2 regions of the Massilia sp. genome follow, and region 1 is predicted to be linked to the other one. Evidence: riboswitches for the same ligand, from Rfam matches in the RefSeq annotation. Region 1 holds a riboswitch; the other holds the start of a gene.
What was found. Region 1 has a riboswitch for cobalamin ahead of ACK4S9_RS07365 (TonB-dependent receptor family protein). Riboswitches for the same ligand answer to the same signal wherever they lie in the genome.

Region 1 (9,632 bases):
TCGATGACCTCGACCTTCTTGCCCGTCGCCTGCACCGGTTGCGGCGCGGCCAGGGTCTGGTAGTCGACACCGTTCTTCGGGTCGGCTGGCGACGCGATCGCGGTGCTGGCGACCATGGTGGCGGCGATGAGGGCAAAACGCAGAGAACGCATAGGTTTCCTTCCACAATAGATTGAGCAAACGCCGGGAGATTACCACTTTTTCGGCCCGTCATTCTGAGGAAGGGCTGAATTTTGCATTTGCTTACCGAATTAACCTGGGCGATACGGAGAGATTATTACTTCGGCCGGCGCTGCCGGACCGCGTCCAGCGCCTCGCATAGCTGGGCGGCGCCGTCGATCACCCGCGGTCCCGGCCGGGTCAGCAGCTCGCCCTCCACGGTGAGCAGATTACCCCGCTTTACCGCCGTCATGCTCTTGTACGGCTCCCACAGCCTCAAGCCCGGGTTGGCGGGATCGTAACGCTTGCCCGCCATGATCGCCTCCGGATCGGCCTGCAGCACCGCTTCGATGCCCACTTCCGGCGCCACCGCCCTCAAGGAGCCGAACACGTTGCGCCCGCCGCAGAGCCGGATCGCGTCGCTGGCGATCTGGGTGTCGTTGAGGGTGTACAGCGGCTGGTCCCAGATCTGGTAGAACACCGTCACCGGCGAGCGCCGGGCGTAGCGCGCTTCCAGCCCTTTCAGCCTGGCGCGCAGGGCCGCGGCGGCGGCTTCGGCGGCCGGCCCGGTGCCCAGCAGCCGGCCCAGGCGCTCGACGTTGTCGGCTACCTGTTCGAGCGTGCGCGGCTCGCTGTGGAAGACCGGCACGCCCAGCGATTCGAGCTGGGCGATCTGGCGCGCCGTGTTCCCGCTGTGCCAGACCACGATCAGGTCAGGTCGCAAGGCCAGCACCCGCTCCATGTCGATCACGCTGTTGCTGCCCACCAGCGGGATCTTCTTCGCCGCTTCCGGATAATCGCTGTAGTTCATCGCCCCGACCACGCGCGCGCCGCCGCCGGCCGCGAACAGCAGCTCGGTGGCATGCGGCGCCATCGAGATGACGCGCCGCGCCGCTTGCTCCACGGTGACGCGGCGGCCGGCGTCGTCGACCACGCTCACCGCGGCCTGGGCGCCGGCCGCCGCCCAGAGCAGCAGCGCGGCGATCAAGAGTCGGGGCGCGCGCATCAGAAGTCGTAGCGCAGCGACAGCTTCAGCTGGCGGCCGTCGCTCGGGTAGATGCCCGAGCGGCAGCCGAAGGCATTGCTGTAGTACTGGCGGTCGGCCAGGTTGAGCGCGCTGACGGCCGCTTCCCAGCTGCCCATGCGGTAGGCGTAGCGCGCGTCGACGGTGGTATAGGACGGAATGCGGGCGCCGCAACCGTTGCTGAAGTCGCTGCCGTAGCGCTGGCTGTCGACCCACTGGGCGCCGACGTCGGCGCTGTGGCGGCTGAGCGCTCCTCCGGGAGTCCAGGCGGCGCGCACGGTGACGACGTTCTTCGGCACCAGGACCATCTCGCGGCCGGCGTTCGGGCCGCCGGTGAACTCGGCGTCCACGCGCTGCCACTTGGCGGAGAGGCGCAGGTCCCGGGGCAGGGCCTGCTGGCCCTCGAGCTCGAAGCCCTGGCGGCGGGTCGGGTCGAGATTGGTGTTGGCGCCCCAGCCGATGGTCGGGTCGTAGAAGATCTCGTCCTTCAGGCGGTGGCGGAACAGGCGCGCGGTCAGCTGGCGATCGGCGCCGCCGGCGGTCACGCCCAGCTCCAGGTCGCGCGAGGTCTGCGGCGCCAGCACCTCGAGGCCCGCGCGCTGGCTGTTCTCGTCGACGTTGGCGATCCGGTAGCTGCGGCCCAGCTTGGCGAATACGGTCACCTGCGGCATCGGATCGACGCTGCCTTCCAGCGACCAGGCATTGATCGACTGCCTGCGGTGCTCGTTCAGCACCGGCGGGAAGGCCAGCGGGTCCGAATAGTCCTTGGTGAAGCGTTCGTGGCGGGCGCCGATGGCAAGGCGGGCGTTGTGCAGCACGCCTTGCGCGGCGTTCCACAGCAGCTCGTTGCGCAGGTAGATGGCCTTCGAATCCTGTTCGGCGTCGCCTTGGGAGAAGCTGGACGTGGTCTGGCGTTCCCAGCGCGCCAGGTCGACGCCCACCACCAGTTCGTTGCGCTTGTCGCCCAGCGCGGCCGTGTGGCGCAGGCGCGGCGAGAACTGGGTCTGGCTGGCGTCATAGGCGACGCGGGTGACGCCGCCGGTATAGAAGTAACTGGCTGCGACCTCGCGCTCGCGGTGCGAGAGTTCGGCGGCCAGTTCGACGCTGCCGATGCGGTGCTCGACGAAGGCGCTGAAGCGGTCGGTATCGAGCGTGCCGAAGTCGTCCGGCGTGGACGCATGGCGCGGATCGGCCAGGTACTGCGCCTCGGTGAGCGACCCCGGGAAGCGCGCGTCCTGCTCCGAACGCTCGAAGCGCAGGCCGGCGCGGCCGGCGCCATAGGCGTACTGGACGCCGCCGCTGGCGGTCTTCTGCTTGAACCCGCTGTTGGCGCGGTAGTTGTCGGTGCCGCGGTCGGCCAGCGCCAGGTCGAAGGACAGCGGGCCGGCGCCGTGGGTCAGCGAGGCGCGCAGGTCGTGGGTGTCGAAGCGGCCTGTTTCGGCGAAGACCGAACCGTGGGTGCCGCTCCCGGCGGGGCGGCGCGTGATGATGTTGATCACGCCGCCGGTCGCGCCTTCGCCGTACAGCACGCTGCTGGCGCCGCGCTGGATCTCGATGCGCTCGACGGTATCGACCGGGATGCTCGACAGGACCGCATTGGTCAGCTCGTTCTCGTTCAGGCGCACGCCGTCGACCAGGATCACCAGGTTCTGGGCGCTGTTCGCGCCGAAGCCGCGCAGGTCGAGCGCGAAGTCGGGCGAGGCGTCCAGGCTCTGGCGCCCGTAGACGCCGCCGACCTTGCGGATCGCGGCGTTGACGTCGGCGGCGCCGGAACGGCGGATGTCCTCACGGGTGATCACGGTGGCGCCGATCGGCGCGCTGGCGGCCTGCGCCGGGAAGCGCGCGCCGGTGATGACGATCGAAGGCAGGGAATCCTGGGCAAGGGCGGCGCCGGCAAGGACGGACAGCGACAGGGCGCAAGCCAGCGCGAGCGGCTTCACGGCCGGCGCGCTGCGTGGTACGACAGCAGATTTCATGTTCGGATGTTCTCGGTAATGGCACCGGCCTGCGTCCCCGCACGCCGGAGTTCAACGGAAGCTGCCGCCATGCTGCTCGCATGCGGTCGCTTCCACCTGTCTGGCCGGTATCCGGGCTTGCAAGACCGACTGCCCCACCTTCCTATGCCTGTCGGCACAGTGGTTATTGAAGCAGCCTGCCACCCGCGCCTGACAGGCCCCGAGAGCAAGGCGCATTCGTCGAAGACAGTACGTGAGTACGGCGAGACGAATGCAACGCAGCTATCGGGGTTCTGTCAGGCGCGGGGGCGCTTGTTGACCGTTGCGGGGGCAGCACATCTTGGCGGGGGCGCGCTGCGCCTTTGCCTCGTGTTTCCCGTTTAACTGCGCATGAGCGGAAGCATGCGCGGGCACCAGAACGGCGAGATTATAACCTGACAAGCTTTCCGGCATTGCGTCGCTGTTTTTGAGCATCCATTCACCCGGCATGGCAAAGCGCCCGGGTTCTGGATATAGTCGCGCTCATATAAATACGACAACGAGGGAGCCCTGCATGCCAATCCAATCGAAGCGCACGCTCTGGCGCGCCCTGCTCGGCGCCGGCCTGCTGGCGCTGGGCGGCCTGGGAAGCTGGCTGGCCCAGGCCGACCCGCCCCCGCCCGCCGCCGCGCCGTCGCTCGACGGCATCGCGCTGGCCGCAGCCGATGCCGCCGCCGTCCAGGTGCCCAGCACAGCCCAAGCATGGGGCGGCATCCGCGACGGCGCGCACCCGACCCTGTCCGACCGGGTGGCCAACTACCGCATCGAGGCCACGCTCGACCCGGTCAAGCACGTGGTCACCGGCCGCCAGCAGCTCAGCTGGCGCAACCGCAGCGCGGTCCCGGTGCGCAGCGTCTACGTCCACCTCTACATGAACGCCTTCGAAGGCGAAGGCAGCACCTTCTTCACCGAGCAGCGCCTGCGCGGTGCGGCCTTTCGCAGCGGGGTCGAGATCGGCGACGGCGACTGGGGCCATATCGCCCTGCGCAGCGTGAGCCAGGGCGGCGCGGCGGTGCCGTGGCGCTTCGTCCAGCCGGACAATGGCCCCGCCACCGACCACACGGTCGCGCGCCTCGACCTGCCGCAAGCCGTCGCGCCGGGCGCCTCCACCACGCTCGACATGGCCTTCACCACCCAGCTGCCGCGGGTGATCGCGCGCACCGGCTACTACGGCAGCTTCCACATGGTGGCGCAGTGGTTCCCGAAGATCGCGGTGCTGGAATTGCCGGGCGAGCGCGGCGCGCTGGCGCCGCGCTGGAATGCCCACGAATTCCATGCGGAGTCCGAGTTCTATGCGGACTTCGGCAGCTACGACGTGAGCCTGACGGTCCCGAAGGGCTATACCGTCGGCGCCACCGGCGAGCTGCAGGGCAGGCCCGTCGAGAAGAACGGCATGCTCACGCATCGCTACGTGCAGCACGACGTGCACGACTTCGCCTGGACCGCCGACAATCGCAGCGCCCCCGCGCTGGTGGAAACCTGGACCGGCCCGGGCAGCCCGACCGTGACGGTGCGGGTGCTGTATCCGCCCGAATACGCGGCCAGCGCCAGGGCCGCGATGAAGGCCGCCAAGGACTCGCTCGGCTACTTCTCGCGCAAGCTCGGCCCCTACCCCTACCGCACGCTGACCGTGGTGATTCCGCCTTACGGCGCGGAGGAAGCCGGCGCCATGGAATACCCGACCTTGTTCACCGCTTCCGGCCATGCCAGCGTGGCGCCCAGGACCTATGCGGCGTACGAGCTCGACGCGGTGACGATCCACGAATTCGGCCATGGCTACTTCTACGGCATCCTGGCCAGCAACGAGTTCGAGGAACCGCTGCTCGACGAAGGCTTGAACAGCTACTGGGAGAACCGCATGATGCGCGAGCGCGGCCAACTGGTCTATCCGGCGCCCGGCTGGCTGAAGCGGATCGGCATCGACCCCGGTTTCGACAGCTTCGCCGCGAATCGCCTGTTCATGCCGCGCGAGCGCCCGCTCGATGCGCTCGGCCAGAACGCCTGGAACCGCCTGCAGGGCATCGGCCCGGTGTACAGCCGCGGCACGATCGTGATGCGCGACCTGGAGGCGCGCATCGGCCGCGCGGCGATGGAGCGCGGATTCCGCGAGTATTACCGGCGCTGGAAATTCCGCCACCCGAGCACCGCCGACCTGCGCGAGGCGCTGGCCGACGGCAGCGGCGAGCGTGCCGCCGTCGAAGAGGTGTTCGCGCAGCAGGTGTACGCAGCCGCGCGCGTCGACGACAAGGTGACCGAGCTGAGCACGGAGGAAGAGCTGCCGCTTGCCGGCACCCGCCTGGTGGACGGCAAGCGCGTCGAGGAGAGCCGTGCCGAGGTGGAAGCGCGCATCGCCAGGCTGCGTGCCGAGTGGCACAAGGCCAATCCGAATGCCAGGCCGGGCAGCGGTCCCTTCCCCTGGCGCACGCGCGTCACCGTACGCCGTGACGGCGCCCCCGTGCCGCAGACCCTGATGGTCCGTTTCGTGGACGGCAGCAGCGAGACGGTGGCCTGGAACGCCGCCTCGCCCGACGAGAAGTGGCGCAGCTTCACCTGGGTCAGGCCGGTGCGCGCGGTGTCGGCCGAGCTCGACCCGCGCCGCAGCCATTACCTCGACGTGAACAAGCTCGACGACAGCCGCACGAGCGTACCCAACCGCCGTGCATCGACCCGCTGGACCAGCGACGTCGCGCTGGTGTTCCAGCTCATCCTCTCCTTCATCGCCACCGTATGATGACCACCATCGCATCCCAGGCGCCGCAACGGGCGCCACACACCCTGGCTCCGGCAGGCCCTGCCGGCCTGCGCGGCTTCGCCGCCGCCCTGCGACCGGCCCTGCAATGGCGCCTGATGCTGCTGTGGCTGCTGGCCCTGCTGCTGCCGACCCTGGTCGCCACGCTGCCGGTCTGGACCATGTTGCGCGGCGCCCTCGACCGTTCGCTCTGGGCGGGGGCCATGGCCAGGCGCCTCGACCTGGTGGCGATCGCCGACCTGGCGGGCCTGCTCACCCAGCACGGCGCGGCGATCGCCGGTGGAGGCGGCGTCGCGCTCGTGATGACGCTGCTGCTGTCGCCGCTCCTGACCGGCGCCGCCATCAGCGCCGCGCGCGCCCCTGCGCCGCTCGGCTTCGCGGCCCTGGCCGCCGGCGGCGTGCGCGAATACGGGCGCCTGCTGCGCATGCTGCTGTGGGCCATCGTGCCGCTCGGTGGCGCGGCTTTCCTGGGCGGACTGGCAGCGGCCGTCGCCGAGCAGCCCGGCGCCGTGCTGGAGTCCAGCGTCAGCGATGCGGCCCTGGCCGCCGCGCTCGTCACCGCCCTGCTCCTGCTGCTGGCCCATGCGACGCTCGACACCGGGCGCGCGGTGCTGGCGCTGGACCGCCGCCGCAAATCGGCGGTGCTGGCCTGGTGCGACGGACTGGGAGTGATCGCGCGCCGGCCGTTCGCCGTGTTCGGCGTGTATGCGGGTATCAGCGCTCTCGGACTGCTTCTGGCGGGCGCGCTGGCGGTGGCGCGCCTGAACCTGCCGGCGCTGGGCCCGGGCAGCTTCCTCGGCGGGCTACTGCTGGCCCAGCTGGCGGTGCTGGCGCTGGCGTGGACGCGCTGCGCGCGCCTGTTCGGGCTGATGGAAGTGGCCAGGCACGCCGGGCGCCACCGGACCTGAGGTGTATCTCAGCGACTTCCCGTAAGGTGGTCGGCAAGACGACGAACCAAGTCAGATAGACCCTAGGTGCCGCGCTTGCCGCGCATCGCTTCTTCCGCCTTCAGCGCCGCATTTTCCTCGGCGATGCGGGCCTTCTCCGCCACTTCTTCCGCATGGCGCGCCAGCGCCGCGGCACGGGATTGCGGCGTCTCGAGGCTGATGCGTCCCAGCGCCCCGCTGCGGTAGTCGTGCAGCAGCACGTGCGCCGCCTTTTCGTAGTCGAACTCGCCGCCGCGCACGCGGAAACCGCGGCGCTGGGCCACGTGCTCGATCACGGCGATGCCGTCCAGCCCCTCGGTCTTGAAACCGTACCTGGCCGTGAGCAGCTGCGGATAGCGCTCGAGCAGCAGGTTGGCCAGGTATTCCGCGACCTCCTCCTCGATCAGCGCATTCGAGCCGACCGCGTGGCTGGCGGCCAGCATCATGCCGTCGCTCGCCATGGCGATCTTCGGCCACAGCATGCCCGGCGTGTCGACCAGCACGATGTGCTTGCCGAGGTAGAGCTTCTGCTGGGTCTTGGTGACGGCCGGTTCGTCGCCCACCTTGGCCACCCGCTTCTTGAGCAGCGCGTTCATCAGGGTCGACTTGCCGACGTTCGGAATGCCCATGATCATGATGCGCAGCGGCTTGGTCGGCACGCCGCGATGCGGCGCCAGCGACTGGCAGATGTCGGGGATGCGCGCCACCTCGTTCGGCCGCTTGGTCGTCATCGGGTAGGCGGTCACGCCCTCCTGCGCATCATAGAAGGCCTTCCAGGCCGCGGTCGCGACCGGATCGGCCAGGTCGGTCTTGTTCAAAATCTTGAGGCAGGGACGCTGGCGGAACTTGCGCAGCTCTTCCACCAGCGGATTGCAGCTCGCCTCGGGCAGGCGGGCGTCGAGGACTTCGATCACCAGGTCGGTGTTCTCCATCTGCTCGGCGGCTTCCTTCTTGGCCGCATTCATGTGCCCCGGGAACCATTGTATCGACATGCTCTACTTTCCAAATCTTCAGTCAGGACGCTATTTTACGCTGGCGGCCGGCTTGGGAAACAACAGCACACCTGAACGCACAATCCATTGATCACTAGCAATGCACCGCTTCGGGGCCGGCGCACACTCCAGGTTCCGCCCGCCGGGCCGCATTTCTGGAGAATCATCATGCGTCATGTGCCGAGGAATTCGCCGCCGCGCTGGGCCGCGGTCGAGCTTCCGCCGAAGAAATCGCTGGGTCGCTGGTGCGCCTTCGGCGTCCTGTGCGCCATGGTCGGCGCCGCCTGCCTGGTCGACCGCTTCCCCCTCCTGATGGGTTGATTCCACCGCTTTACCTGGCCGCCGGGACGCAGGCGCTCGGCGGCAGCGGCTGGCTTGGGTCGAAGGCCGCCAGCCGTTCGCGGGCGGCGTTGCGGTCCTTCGCGTACTCGAGCAGGTAGCGCGCGCGCTCCTCGCTCTGCCACTCGGCATCCGACACGCCGTTCATGTTCCGGGTGCGGCTGGCAAACACCTGCCCTTCCAGGCGCGGCACCAGGAGGCGGTCGGGGTCCACGTTCTCGCGCAGCAGGTAGCCGTCGACGTCGCGCAGCCGCAGCGGCAGCGCCGGGCGCTCGTCCGTCATCAGCTTGCCGAACACGGTCAGCTTCACTTCGCGCGTGCCGACGGCCAGCACCTCGTTGAAGGTGGCCAGGGCGAACGGCTGGCCGCGCGCATCGTCGACCCGGCCGGTGACGATGTAGCGCCCCGGCTGGCGCACCTCGAGGCCGAGGTAGAAGCTGAGCGAGCCGTTCTCGACCGCTTCGCGCACCTGGCCGGTCCAGCTGGCCGGCAGCACCGGCGTGTAGATCACGTCGAACAGGGCGAAGCCATTGCGTCCGCCCGCGTTGTAGCGGACCTCGGTGCGGATGGTGCCGTGAAAGCCCGCCAGGCCGGTCTGGCTCGGCGCCAGGACGGCGGCGTAGGCATTGTCGCCGGCCACCGGGTCGGCTCCGCCGCCGTCGTCGGCGAACGACAGGGCCACCTGCGGGGTCGGGCGGCTGCCGCCATAGGTCATGCCCTGGGCCAGCGCGCGCGTGATCACGATCGGCACGGTGGCGCCCTGCGCATCCACCGCGCGCAGCGAGAAGGCGGCGGCTTCGCCGGCGGCCAGGTAGACGCGCGACTGCGAGGTCTGCAGGAACACATTGGATTGGTTGCCGCCGCCCTCGAGTCGCATCGGGTGCATCTCGGTGACGGGCTGGTTCGGGTGCAGCTGGTCCGGATTCTGCGCGGCCGGGCGCGATTCCATTGGGTAGCGGCTGCCCTCCAGGTAGCTGCAATAGGTGTGGTCGGTCAGCTCGACCTGCTCGACCAGCTGGCGGCGCCGTTCGGCGCGCCCGCCGGGAATCGCCGGGCCGCTCTCCGGCACCGGGCTGAAGAAGCGCGGGCCGGTAGGCGGCGGGCTGGCGACGGCCCGCGGCGCGGCCTCCGGCTCGCCGCGCCCGAGCCACAGGCCGAGCGCGGCGGCCAGCGCCACGCCCAGTCCGATGAGCGCCTTGGCCGGCCTAGAGAGCACTGTTCACCACGGCGCTGCGCACGACGCCCACGATCCCGCCCCAGTTGCCATTGGCGTAGTGGTTGTAGGCTTCGCTGTCGTCACGGAAGACCACCGAGTGGTAGCTCCACTTGGCGCTGCCGCCCTCGTTGGCGGCGCTGCCGAGCGTCAGGTCGTTGCAGAACCAGTCGCTCGGGTTGCAGTAGGAGCCGCCGGAACTGCCGGCCACGCCGCCGGTGCTGTGGTAGGCGACG
Region 2 (9,632 bases), on a different contig from region 1:
GTAATCACTGACCGAAGCCAGCGGCACCTTCATCAAACGCCCACACTTATCGACTGTTGATTGTTAAAGAACCGTTGTTCTGTTCTGCTATCGCTACGAAGCGTTGTGTTCGTCAGCAGCAGAGAAGCGAGATTATGCGGTGTTCTGCGTTTATCGTCAAGCCCCTCTTTTCTTCTTTCGCTGTCGCTGCTTTGAAAGCTGCGATGTGCGCCGGAAGACCAAGACTATAGCAAAGCGCGGCGGGACTGACAACGCCTGCGACTATGTTATCGTCGCGTTTTTTCCACCTTATCTTCCCGGCAATGCAACTCCCTCACATCACGCCAACTGCCGATGCGGCCCTGTCGCAAGCCCTCCTCGACGCCGTCAACAACAAGACCAAGCCGCTCGGCAGCCTTGGCCGGCTCGAAACCCTGGCCGCCCAGCTCGGACTGATCCAGCGTTCGACGGCCGTGCGCATCGCGCATCCGGCGATCCTGGTATTTGCCGGCGACCATGGCGTGGTGGCGGAGGGCGTGTCGGCCTACCCGCAGGACGTGACCTGGCAAATGGTGGAGAATTTCCTGGCTGACGGCGCTGCCATCAATGTGTTCGCCCGACAGAACAACTGTGCGCTGCACGTGGTCGACGCGGGCGTCAACCACGACTTCGGCGCGCGCCCCGGCCTGCTCGACCACAAGCTTGCGAAAGGCACCCGCAACTTCGCCCTCGAGCCCGCGATGACGCGCCAGCAGCTGGAAGCCGCGCTGGAGCGCGGGATGGCATTGGCGCGCGACCTGCCCGGCACCGTCGTGGGTTTCGGCGAAATGGGCATCGGTAACACGACCGCCGCCGCGGCCATCATGCACAAGCTGACCGGCCTGCCGCTCGAACACTGCGTCGGCGCCGGTACGGGCTTGCCGCCGGAAGGCGTCCAGCGCAAGCAGCAGGTCATCGCGGCCGCTGTGCGAAAACATGCCGGCGCCGTCGATCCGCTCGACATACTGGCCACCTTCGGCGGCTTCGAGATCGCCATGATGAGCGGCGCGATGCTGCAAGCGGCCGCGTTGCGCAAAGTGCTGCTGATCGACGGCTTCATCGTCACCAGCGCGCTGCTGGTGGCAAGCCGCCTGCAGCCGGCCATCCTCGACTACTGCGTGTTTGCCCACGCGTCGAGCGAAAACGGCCACCGCCTGATGCTCGAGGCGCTCGGCGCACAGCCGCTGCTGCAACTCGGCCTGCGCCTGGGCGAAGGCACCGGCAGCGCGCTCGCCCTGCCCCTGCTGCACGCGGCCGCCAACTTCCTGAACGAGATGGCGACCTTCGCATCGGCGCAGGTCAGCACCGGCGCGCAGTAACACCATGCAGCAGCTGCGCCTGTTCTTCATCGCGGTCCAGTTCTTCACGCGCCTGCCGATCCCGCGCTGGGTCGGCTTCGAGCAGGAGTGGCTGCATCATGCCTCGCGCTACTTCCCGCTGGTCGGCATCGTGGTGGGTACGATTGCCGCCGGCGTATACGCCGCCGCTGCACTGGTGTTTCCCGCTGCGGTCGCCGCGGTGCTCTCGACCGCAGCGACGATCTATGCCACCGGGGCCTTTCACGAAGACGGCTTCGCCGACGCCTGCGATGGCCTGGGCGGCGGGATGACGCGCGAACGCGTGCTCGCGATCATGCAGGATTCGCGGATCGGGGCCTACGGCGCCATCGGTGTCGTGGGCATGCTCGGAGCGAAATGCACCGCACTGGCGATGCTGCCACCAGGCAGCGCCATTGGCGCGCTGCTGCTCGCCCATCCGCTATCGCGCCTTGCGGCCACGTCCCTCATCTGGCGCATGGAATATGCGCGCGCCGAAGGCAAGGCCAAGCCGCTGGCCGAACGCATGAGCACGGCGGAATTCGCCATCGCATCCGCCACGGTCGCCATCGCCGCCGCCATCCTGCTCGCGACAAGTGCGCTCGACCTGCGCGCGCTGCTTGCCGCGATGGCCGCCAGCGTCGCGGCGACCTGGTGGCTGGCCCGCAAGTTCGCGCGCCGCATTGGCGGCTATACCGGCGACTGCCTCGGCGCCGTGCAGCAACTGGCCGAAGTCCTCATCTATCTCGCCGTGCTGGGTACGCTCGGCCTCGGCGTCCTCGCATAAGCGATGCAGCTGGTCCTGGTTCGCCATCCGCAACCGGAGGTCGCGCCCGGCGTCTGCTACGGCAGTACCGACATCTCGACGTCTATCGAAGCAATTGCGCAGGTCGCCGCCAGTTTGCGCACGGCTGGCCTGCCAGGGGGCTTGCCCGTCTATGCCAGCCCACTTCTACGGTGCGCGACGCTTGCCGCCGCACTCGACGTTCCCGTCAGGCTCGATGCGCGCCTGGCCGAGATGGATTTCGGCGCCTGGGAAATGCGCGCATGGGACGCCATCCCGCGCGCCGAGGTCGACGCCTGGGCCGCCGACCTGCTGCACTACCGTCCGGGCGGCGGCGAGAGCGTGTTTGACGTGGCCCGCCGGGTCGCCGCATTTCGCGCGGAGCTGCGGCACCCTGCCGCCCTCGTCATCTGCCACGCCGGCACGATCCGCCTGCTGTCCGCACTTCACACTGGCGGCAGCATCGAACAGGCCGCATTGCGTGCCGCCTCCAGCCCCCACCGCATCGGCTACGGCGACGTCATCGTGCTGAAAGACTGACAACGCCGCGCGAGCCTGCGTATAATGGCAGCGTTTTGGTGCTCGCGGTCGTGTTCACGACCGCAGTTAAACGGGAAACACGAAGCCCTTCAACAAGGCCAAGGTGTGCTGCCCCCGCAACGGTAAGCAAGTGCCGCGCTCGATCTTCGGGCTACGCGGCAAACCGTCTTCCATGACCACTGTGCGAACGCATGGGAAGGTCGGACGGCCATACTTGCCAGCCCGGATACCGGCCAAAAGGTGGAAGCGTGCCACGCGCGCGCTTCTGATCAATCTGGCCTACGGGGACGTCGGCTGGTTGTCTTTTGATTGAGCTTTTCATGAACCTTCCTGTCACACGGCTTGCGGCCGCGCTGTCGCTTGCATTTGCATCTGTTTCGCCCGCTGTCGCCCAAACCCTCGATTCGGTCGTCGTCACCGCCAACCGCTTGCCGCAGCGCGCGGGCGACGTGATAGCCGACACCACCGTGATCCATGCCGACGAGATCGCGCGCTCGGGCGCCGGTTCGGTGGCCGACGTGCTGCGGCGCCAGCGCGGCATCGAGATCACCCGCAACGGCAGCGCCGGCGCCGCGACCAGCGTGTTCCTGCGCGGCGCCAACAGCAACGCGGTCGTAGTCCTGCTGGACGGCGTGCGCATCGGTTCGTCCACCAGCGGCGTCGCCGCCTGGAACGCGGTGCCGCTCGGCGCCATCGAACGCATCGAAATCGTCTACGGCCCGCTCAGCACCCTGTACGGCGCGGACGCCATCGGCGGCGTGATCCAGATCTTCACCCGCAAGGGCGAAGGCGGTCCGGTCTTCACCGGCTCGCTTGGCGCCGGCAGCAATGCGACGCGCCAGCTCGACGCCGGCGTGCACGGCGCGGCCAAGGGCCTGCGCTATGCCTTCGGCGCCGGCCATGAAGAGTCGGACGGCTTCTCCGCCACGCGGCCGGGCGCCTTCGGCTTCAATCCGGACGAAGACGGCTACCGCCGCCGCAACGCCAACGGCCAGCTGTCGTACGCGCTGACCCCGACGTTCGAAGTCGGCGCCCAGTTCCTGCACAGCGATCTGCGCGCGCAGTACGACAGCGGCAGCGCCGCCTACGACGTCCATAACGAGCAGGACCTGAACACGGCGGCGGTCTACGCCACCAGCCAGTTCAGCGCCGCCTGGCGCAGCACCCTGCAGTACGCGAGCTCAAGCGACAAGCTGGGCAGCTTCACCAGCGCCGCCCCATCCGGCGCCAGCCAGATCGACACCCGGCAGGATGAACTGAGCTGGCAGAACAGCATCGCGTTCGGTCCCGATACCCTGCAGCTGCTCTACAGCCACCGCAAGGAGGAAGTGGAATCGAGCGCCACCGCGGCCCTGTCGCGCTCGCGCACCACCAACGCGTATGCGGCCGTCTATTCGGCCAGGCGCGGCGCCCACCTGTTCGATGTCAGCGCCCGCCACGACCGCTCATCAAGCTACGGCAGCAAGAACACCGGGGCCGCCGGCTATGGCTACGACTTCGGCAACGGGCTGCGCGCCACCGCCAGCGTCGGCACCAGTTTCCGCGCGCCGACCTTCAACGAGCTGTACTTCCCGAACTACGGCCTGCCGACCAACCGTCCGGAACAGGGCCGCAACCGCGAAGCCGGCCTGCGCTATGACGCCGGCGGCGTGCAGTTCGACGCCACGTATTTCCGCAACCGCCTGACCGACATGATCGTATCAAGCACGCCCTGCCCGGGGCGCGCCGGCAGCTGCGCCTACAACGTCAACGAAGCGCAGCTCGAAGGCGTCACGGTGGCGGCCCAGACGCGCGTCAGCGGCATCGACTTGCGCGGCAGCCTGGACTGGCAGGATCCGAAGGATCTCACCACAGGCAAGCGGCTGGCGCGCCGCTCGAAGAAGCATGCCAGTTTCAGCGCCGACGGCAGCTGGGGCCTGATCAAGGCCGGCGCCGAACTGCAGCTCTCCGGCGAGCGCTTCGACGACGCCGCCAACCGCAATCGCCTGGGTGGTTACGGCCTGCTCAACCTGTACACTAGCTGGCAAGTGGCGCCCGACGTGTCGCTGCTGGTCCGCCTGAACAACGTCGCCGACAAGCAGTACGAGCTGGCGCGCTACTACGGCACCAGCGGACGCACCTGGTTCGCCGGCCTGCGCTACGGCATTCGCTGACCAGGACGCCATCGGGAAGGAGACCCATGCATCACCCCGCTCAAGCGCACCGCCGGCGCGCCATGCTCGTCATCGGCGCCCTGCTGCTGTGCGCCGTCGCCAGCCTGCTGTTCGCCGGCATGACGGGCTCGATCGCCGTGCCGCTGGCCGACATGCCGGACGCGCTGCGCCAGCTGGCGTCCGGCGAAAGCTCGCTGGCGGCTTCGCTGCTCGAGCTGCGCGCCGGCCGCGCGCTGACCGCCTTCGTGACCGGCGGCGCGCTGGCCCTGGCCGGGGTGATGATGCAGGCCCTGCTGCGCAACCCGTTGGCCGACCCTTACGTGCTCGGCATTTCGGCAGGCGCCTCGGTGGGCGCCCTGCTGGCCCTGCTCCTGATGGCCAGCGCCATCGTGGTCGACATGGCGGCGCTGGCCGGCGCGGTGGCGGTGTCGATGCTGCTCTACCTGCTGGCCCGGCGCGACCTGCGCAGCGGCCTGGCGCTCGAAGCCGGCACCTCGATGCTGCTGCTGACCGGCGTCATCCTCTCCTCGGCTTGCATGGCCCTGGTCACCCTGATGCTGTCGATCGCGCCGGAAGGCCGCTTGCGCAGCATGATCTTCTGGATGATCGGCGACCTGGCCGGCGCGCCGCTGCGCCTGGCGCCCTGGCTGGTGCTGGGCGCGGCCCTGCTGTACGCCCTGCGCAACGCGCGCGCCATGAACGTGGTCGCGCTGCATGCGGAAGCGGCGGCCACGCTCGGGATCCGCGTCGGCAGCCTGCGCAAGGGCCTGTTTTTTGTGTCCGGCGTGCTGACGGCCAGCGCCGTCACCAGCGCCGGCTCGGTCGGCTTCGTCGGACTGATCGTCCCGCACGCCTGCCGCTTCGCCTTCGGTCCCGACCACCGGGTACTCATCCCGGCGGCGGTGCTGGCGGGTGGCAGCTTCCTGGTGCTGTGCGACACGCTGGCACGCACCGTCATCGCGCCGCAGCAGCTGCCGGTCGGCGCGATCACCGCGATCATCGGCGCCCCGGTATTCCTCTACCAACTGCACCGTTTGCGGAGGTGAGATGATCCGGACCGAACACCTCGACCTCAAGGCCGGCAGCCGCCTGCTGGTGCACAAGCTCGACTGGGCCGCTCGGGGCGGCGAATGCTGGAGCATCATCGGCCGCAACGGCGCCGGCAAGAGCACGCTGCTGCGCACGCTGGCCGGTCTGCACCGTCCGGATGCCGGCGCGGTGTTCGTCGGCAGCCGGGTGCTGGCCGACTGGGCGCCGGAAGAACTGGCGCGCCAGCGCGCCTTCCTGGCACAGTCGCGCCACGACGCGTTTTCGTACAGCGTGATCGAGACCGTGCTGTCGGCGCGCCATCCCTACCACGCCAGCCGCTACTGGGAAGGCAGCGACGACCACCAGGCCGCCATGCATGCACTGGAGGCGATGGAAGTGGCGGACCTGGCCGCCCGCGACGTGCGCACCCTGTCCGGCGGCGAGCGCCAGCGGGTCGCCATCGCGGCGCTGCTGGCCCAGGACACGCCGCTGCTGCTGCTCGACGAGCCGGCTAACGCGCTCGACCTGGCGCACCAGGTCAGCAGCATGGCCCTGCTGGCAGGCCTGTGCCGCGAGCAGGGCAAGACCGTGGTCATGATCGGCCACGACCTGAACCTCGCCTACCGCATTTCCACCCACGCGCTGCTGTTGATGGGCGACGGCCGCTGGCAGGCCGGCCCGGTCGACGACATCATGCGACCGGCGCTGCTGGGCGACTACCTCGGCCACCCGATCGACATGATCGAGCACGGCGGCCGCCGCATCTTTCTCCCCCATGAGGCTAGCGTATGAACGAGATGACCCAAGAAGAGACTGCTGCATTGAACGAGCGCCACCGCCAGCGCATGGAACGCAAGAAGGCCGTCATCGACGCAAAAATCGCGGCGGCGGACAAGGAAATCGGCATCCTCATCGTCAATACCGGCAACGGCAAGGGCAAGAGCTCGAGCGCCTTCGGCATGCTGACGCGCGCGCTCGGCCACGGCATGAAGGTCGGTGTGGTCCAGTTCATCAAGGGCGCCATGTCGACCGGCGAGGAAAAATTCCTGCGCCGCTTCCCCAACGAGGTCAGCTTCCACGCGATGGGCGAAGGCTATACCTGGGAAACCCAGGACCGCGAACGCGACATCGCCAAGGCGGGCGAAGCCTGGGAACAGGCCAGGCGCTTCCTCCAGGACCCGGGCTACGGCATGGTGGTGCTGGACGAACTGAACATCGCGCTCAAGTACAAGTACCTCGACGTGCACACGGTGATTGCCGACCTGCTCGACCGGCCGGTCATGCAGCACGTGGTCGTGACCGGCCGCGCGGCGCCGCCTGAACTGGTGGCGGTGGCCGACACGGTCACAGAGATGAACGTGGTCAAGCACGCCTTCAAGGCGGGCATTGCGGCCCAGGCCGGGACGGAGTGGTGATGAACCGCGATGCGGGGGCGCGCGCCGTGCTGGTTGCGGCGATGTCGTCGGGCCAAGGCAAGACCAGCGTCACCGCCGCGCTGGCGCGCAAGCTGCTGCGCCAGGGCCAGCGCGTGCGGGTGTTCAAGTGCGGGCCGGACTTCATCGATCCGATGCTGCTCGAACAGGCGTCCGGCGCGCCGGTGCATACGCTCGACCTGTGGATGGTCGGGTTCGAGGAATGCCGGCGCCGCCTGCACGACGCGGCGCGCGAAGCCGATGCGATCCTGATCGAGGGCGTCATGGGCCTGTACGACGGTTCGCCCTCGGCGGCGGACCTGGCGCGCGCGTTCGGCGTGCCCGTGCTGGCAGTGATCGACGCCTCGGCCATGGCCCAAACCGCGGGGGCGGTGGCGCGCGGCCTGCGCGACTATGGTCCGGTGCAACTGGCCGGCGTGGTGGCCAACCGCATCGCCAGCGAAGGCCACGCCGACATGGTGGCCGCGTCGCTGCGCGACATCCCGCTGCTCGGCTGGCTGGCACGCCAGGACACGCCGCTGCCGGAACGCCACCTGGGCCTGGTCCTGCCCGGCGAGGTCGAGGGACTGGACGCCCTGCTCGACAAGCTCGCGGACGGCCTGCGCTTCGACGAGCATGCCTGGAACGCCCTGCCATTGATGGCGCAGTCCGCTCCCGAGTGGCTGGAGGTGGAGCGTTTGCTGGACGGACGGGTCGTCGCCATTGCCCGCGATGCGGCCTTCTGCTTTCTCTACCCCGCCAACCTGGAACTGCTGGAAAGGATGGGCGCGCGCCTCCGCTATTTCTCGCCACTCGCGAACGAAGCGGTGCCGATGGATGCGGACGCCGTCTTCCTGCCGGGGGGCTATCCGGAGCTGCACTGCGCCGAACTGGCGCAGGCGGCCGACTGGCAATCGTCGATCCGTGCGATCCATGCACGCGGCGTGCCGATCCTGGCCGAATGCGGCGGCATGATGGTGCTCGCCGACGGGCTCACCGACCAGGGCGGGCAGCGCTGGCCCATGGTGGGGTTGCTGCCGGGCGAAGTGCACATGCAGCCGCGCCTCGCCGGCCTCGGCGCACATGCCATGCCGACCGGGCAGGGACCGGTGCGCGGCCACAGCTTCCACTATTCGCGCTTCGAGACCGTGGCGCCGGCGCAGGCGCATACCGTCAAGACCGGCAACGGCGCGCAAGGCGAAGCCGTCTACCGCATTGGTTCGCTCACCGCCTCCTACTTCCACGCCTACTTCCCGTCCAACCCGCCGGCCGTGGCCGCGCTGCTCGGCGGAGGGCGGACATGAGCACTACCCTGGTGCTGGGCGGAGCGCGCTCCGGCAAGAGCGCCTATGCCGAACGGCTGGCGCGGGCATCCGGCAAGGAAGTCGTCTATGTGGCCACCGCGCGCGCCGGCGACGCCGAGATGGCCGCGCGCATTGCCCAGCACCGCTCCCGGCGTCCCGCCCACTGGCATACGGTCGAAGAAGAACTGGGACTGGCGGCCGTGCTGAGGAAGCATTGCAGGCCGGAACGGCTGGTACTGGTCGACTGCCTGACGCTCTGGCTCAGCAACCTGATGTTCTGCGACGGCCGCGCCTGGCCCGACGTGGGCGAGGTGGCGCTGCCGGAGCGCTTTCACCAGGAGCGCGCCGCGCTGCTGGATATTCTCGATGCCGGCGCCGAAGGAGAGATCGTGTTCGTCTCCAACGAAGTCGGCCTGGGCATCGTGCCGTGGGGCGCGGTGTCGCGCTGCTTTGCCGACGAAGCGGGCTGGCTCAACCAGGCCGTGGCCGCGCACGCCGACCGGGCGGTATTCGTGGCAGCCGGGCTGCCGCTGATACTGAAAGGCGCCGCATGCTGAGCGGGCTGTCGCTGCCGCAGCTGGCCGGCCTGCTGGCCGCAGGTGTCCTGCTCGACCTGCTGCTGGGCGAGCCGCGGCGCTGGCATCCGCTGGTCGGCTTCGGCAAGCTGGCGCAAGCGATCGAACGCCGGCTGAACCGCGCCGGACTGCGCTTGGTGCGCGGGCTGCTGGCCTGGTTGCTGGCCGTGCTGCCCTTGACCCTGCTGGCCTGGCTGGCGGTGCAGCATGCCGGCCTGTGGCTGCACGCCCTGCTCTTGTATGCCTGCATCGGCCTGCGCAGCCTGCGCGACCACGCCATGCCGATCGTCGACGCGCTGCGTGCCGGCGACCTGGCAAGCGCACGCACCCGCACGTCGTGGATCGTCAGCCGCGACACGCATGACGCCGGCGAAACCGACCTGGCGAAAGCCGGCGCCGAGTCGCTGCTCGAGAACGGCAACGATGCGGTGTTCGGCACCCTGTTCTGGTTCCTGGTCGCGGGCGGCGCCGGCGCCGTCCTGTTCCGCCTTGCCAACACGC

Region 2: it holds a riboswitch for cobalamin, as region 1 does, so the genes downstream of both, ACK4S9_RS22525 (TonB-dependent receptor domain-containing protein) here and ACK4S9_RS07365 (TonB-dependent receptor family protein) in region 1, are expected to answer to the same signal.

What each region holds. Positions count from the first base shown of each region.
Region 1 is NZ_JBKBOV010000009.1:51,937-61,568, reverse strand. It holds gene ACK4S9_RS07375 (thiol:disulfide interchange protein DsbA/DsbL) at 1-152, opposite strand, end outside; gene ACK4S9_RS07370 (cobalamin-binding protein) at 278-1,165, opposite strand; gene ACK4S9_RS07365 (TonB-dependent receptor family protein) at 1,165-3,159, opposite strand; cobalamin riboswitch at 3,244-3,571, opposite strand; gene ACK4S9_RS07360 (M1 family metallopeptidase) at 3,692-5,908, shown strand; gene ACK4S9_RS07355 (hypothetical protein) at 5,905-6,834, shown strand; gene ylqF (ribosome biogenesis GTPase YlqF) at 6,897-7,844, opposite strand; gene ACK4S9_RS07345 (hypothetical protein) at 8,013-8,165, shown strand; gene ACK4S9_RS07340 (hypothetical protein) at 8,176-9,399, opposite strand; gene ACK4S9_RS07335 (hypothetical protein) at 9,389-9,632, opposite strand, start outside.
Region 2 is NZ_JBKBOV010000069.1:5,331-14,962, reverse strand. It holds gene cobT (nicotinate-nucleotide--dimethylbenzimidazole phosphoribosyltransferase) at 303-1,337, shown strand; gene ACK4S9_RS22535 (adenosylcobinamide-GDP ribazoletransferase) at 1,342-2,121, shown strand; gene ACK4S9_RS22530 (histidine phosphatase family protein) at 2,125-2,658, shown strand; cobalamin riboswitch at 2,678-2,911, shown strand; gene ACK4S9_RS22525 (TonB-dependent receptor domain-containing protein) at 2,979-4,811, shown strand; gene ACK4S9_RS22520 (FecCD family ABC transporter permease) at 4,838-5,857, shown strand; gene ACK4S9_RS22515 (ABC transporter ATP-binding protein) at 5,859-6,632, shown strand; gene cobO (cob(I)yrinic acid a,c-diamide adenosyltransferase) at 6,629-7,255, shown strand; gene ACK4S9_RS22505 (cobyrinate a,c-diamide synthase) at 7,255-8,556, shown strand; gene cobU (bifunctional adenosylcobinamide kinase/adenosylcobinamide-phosphate guanylyltransferase) at 8,553-9,113, shown strand; gene cbiB (adenosylcobinamide-phosphate synthase CbiB) at 9,107-9,632, shown strand, end outside.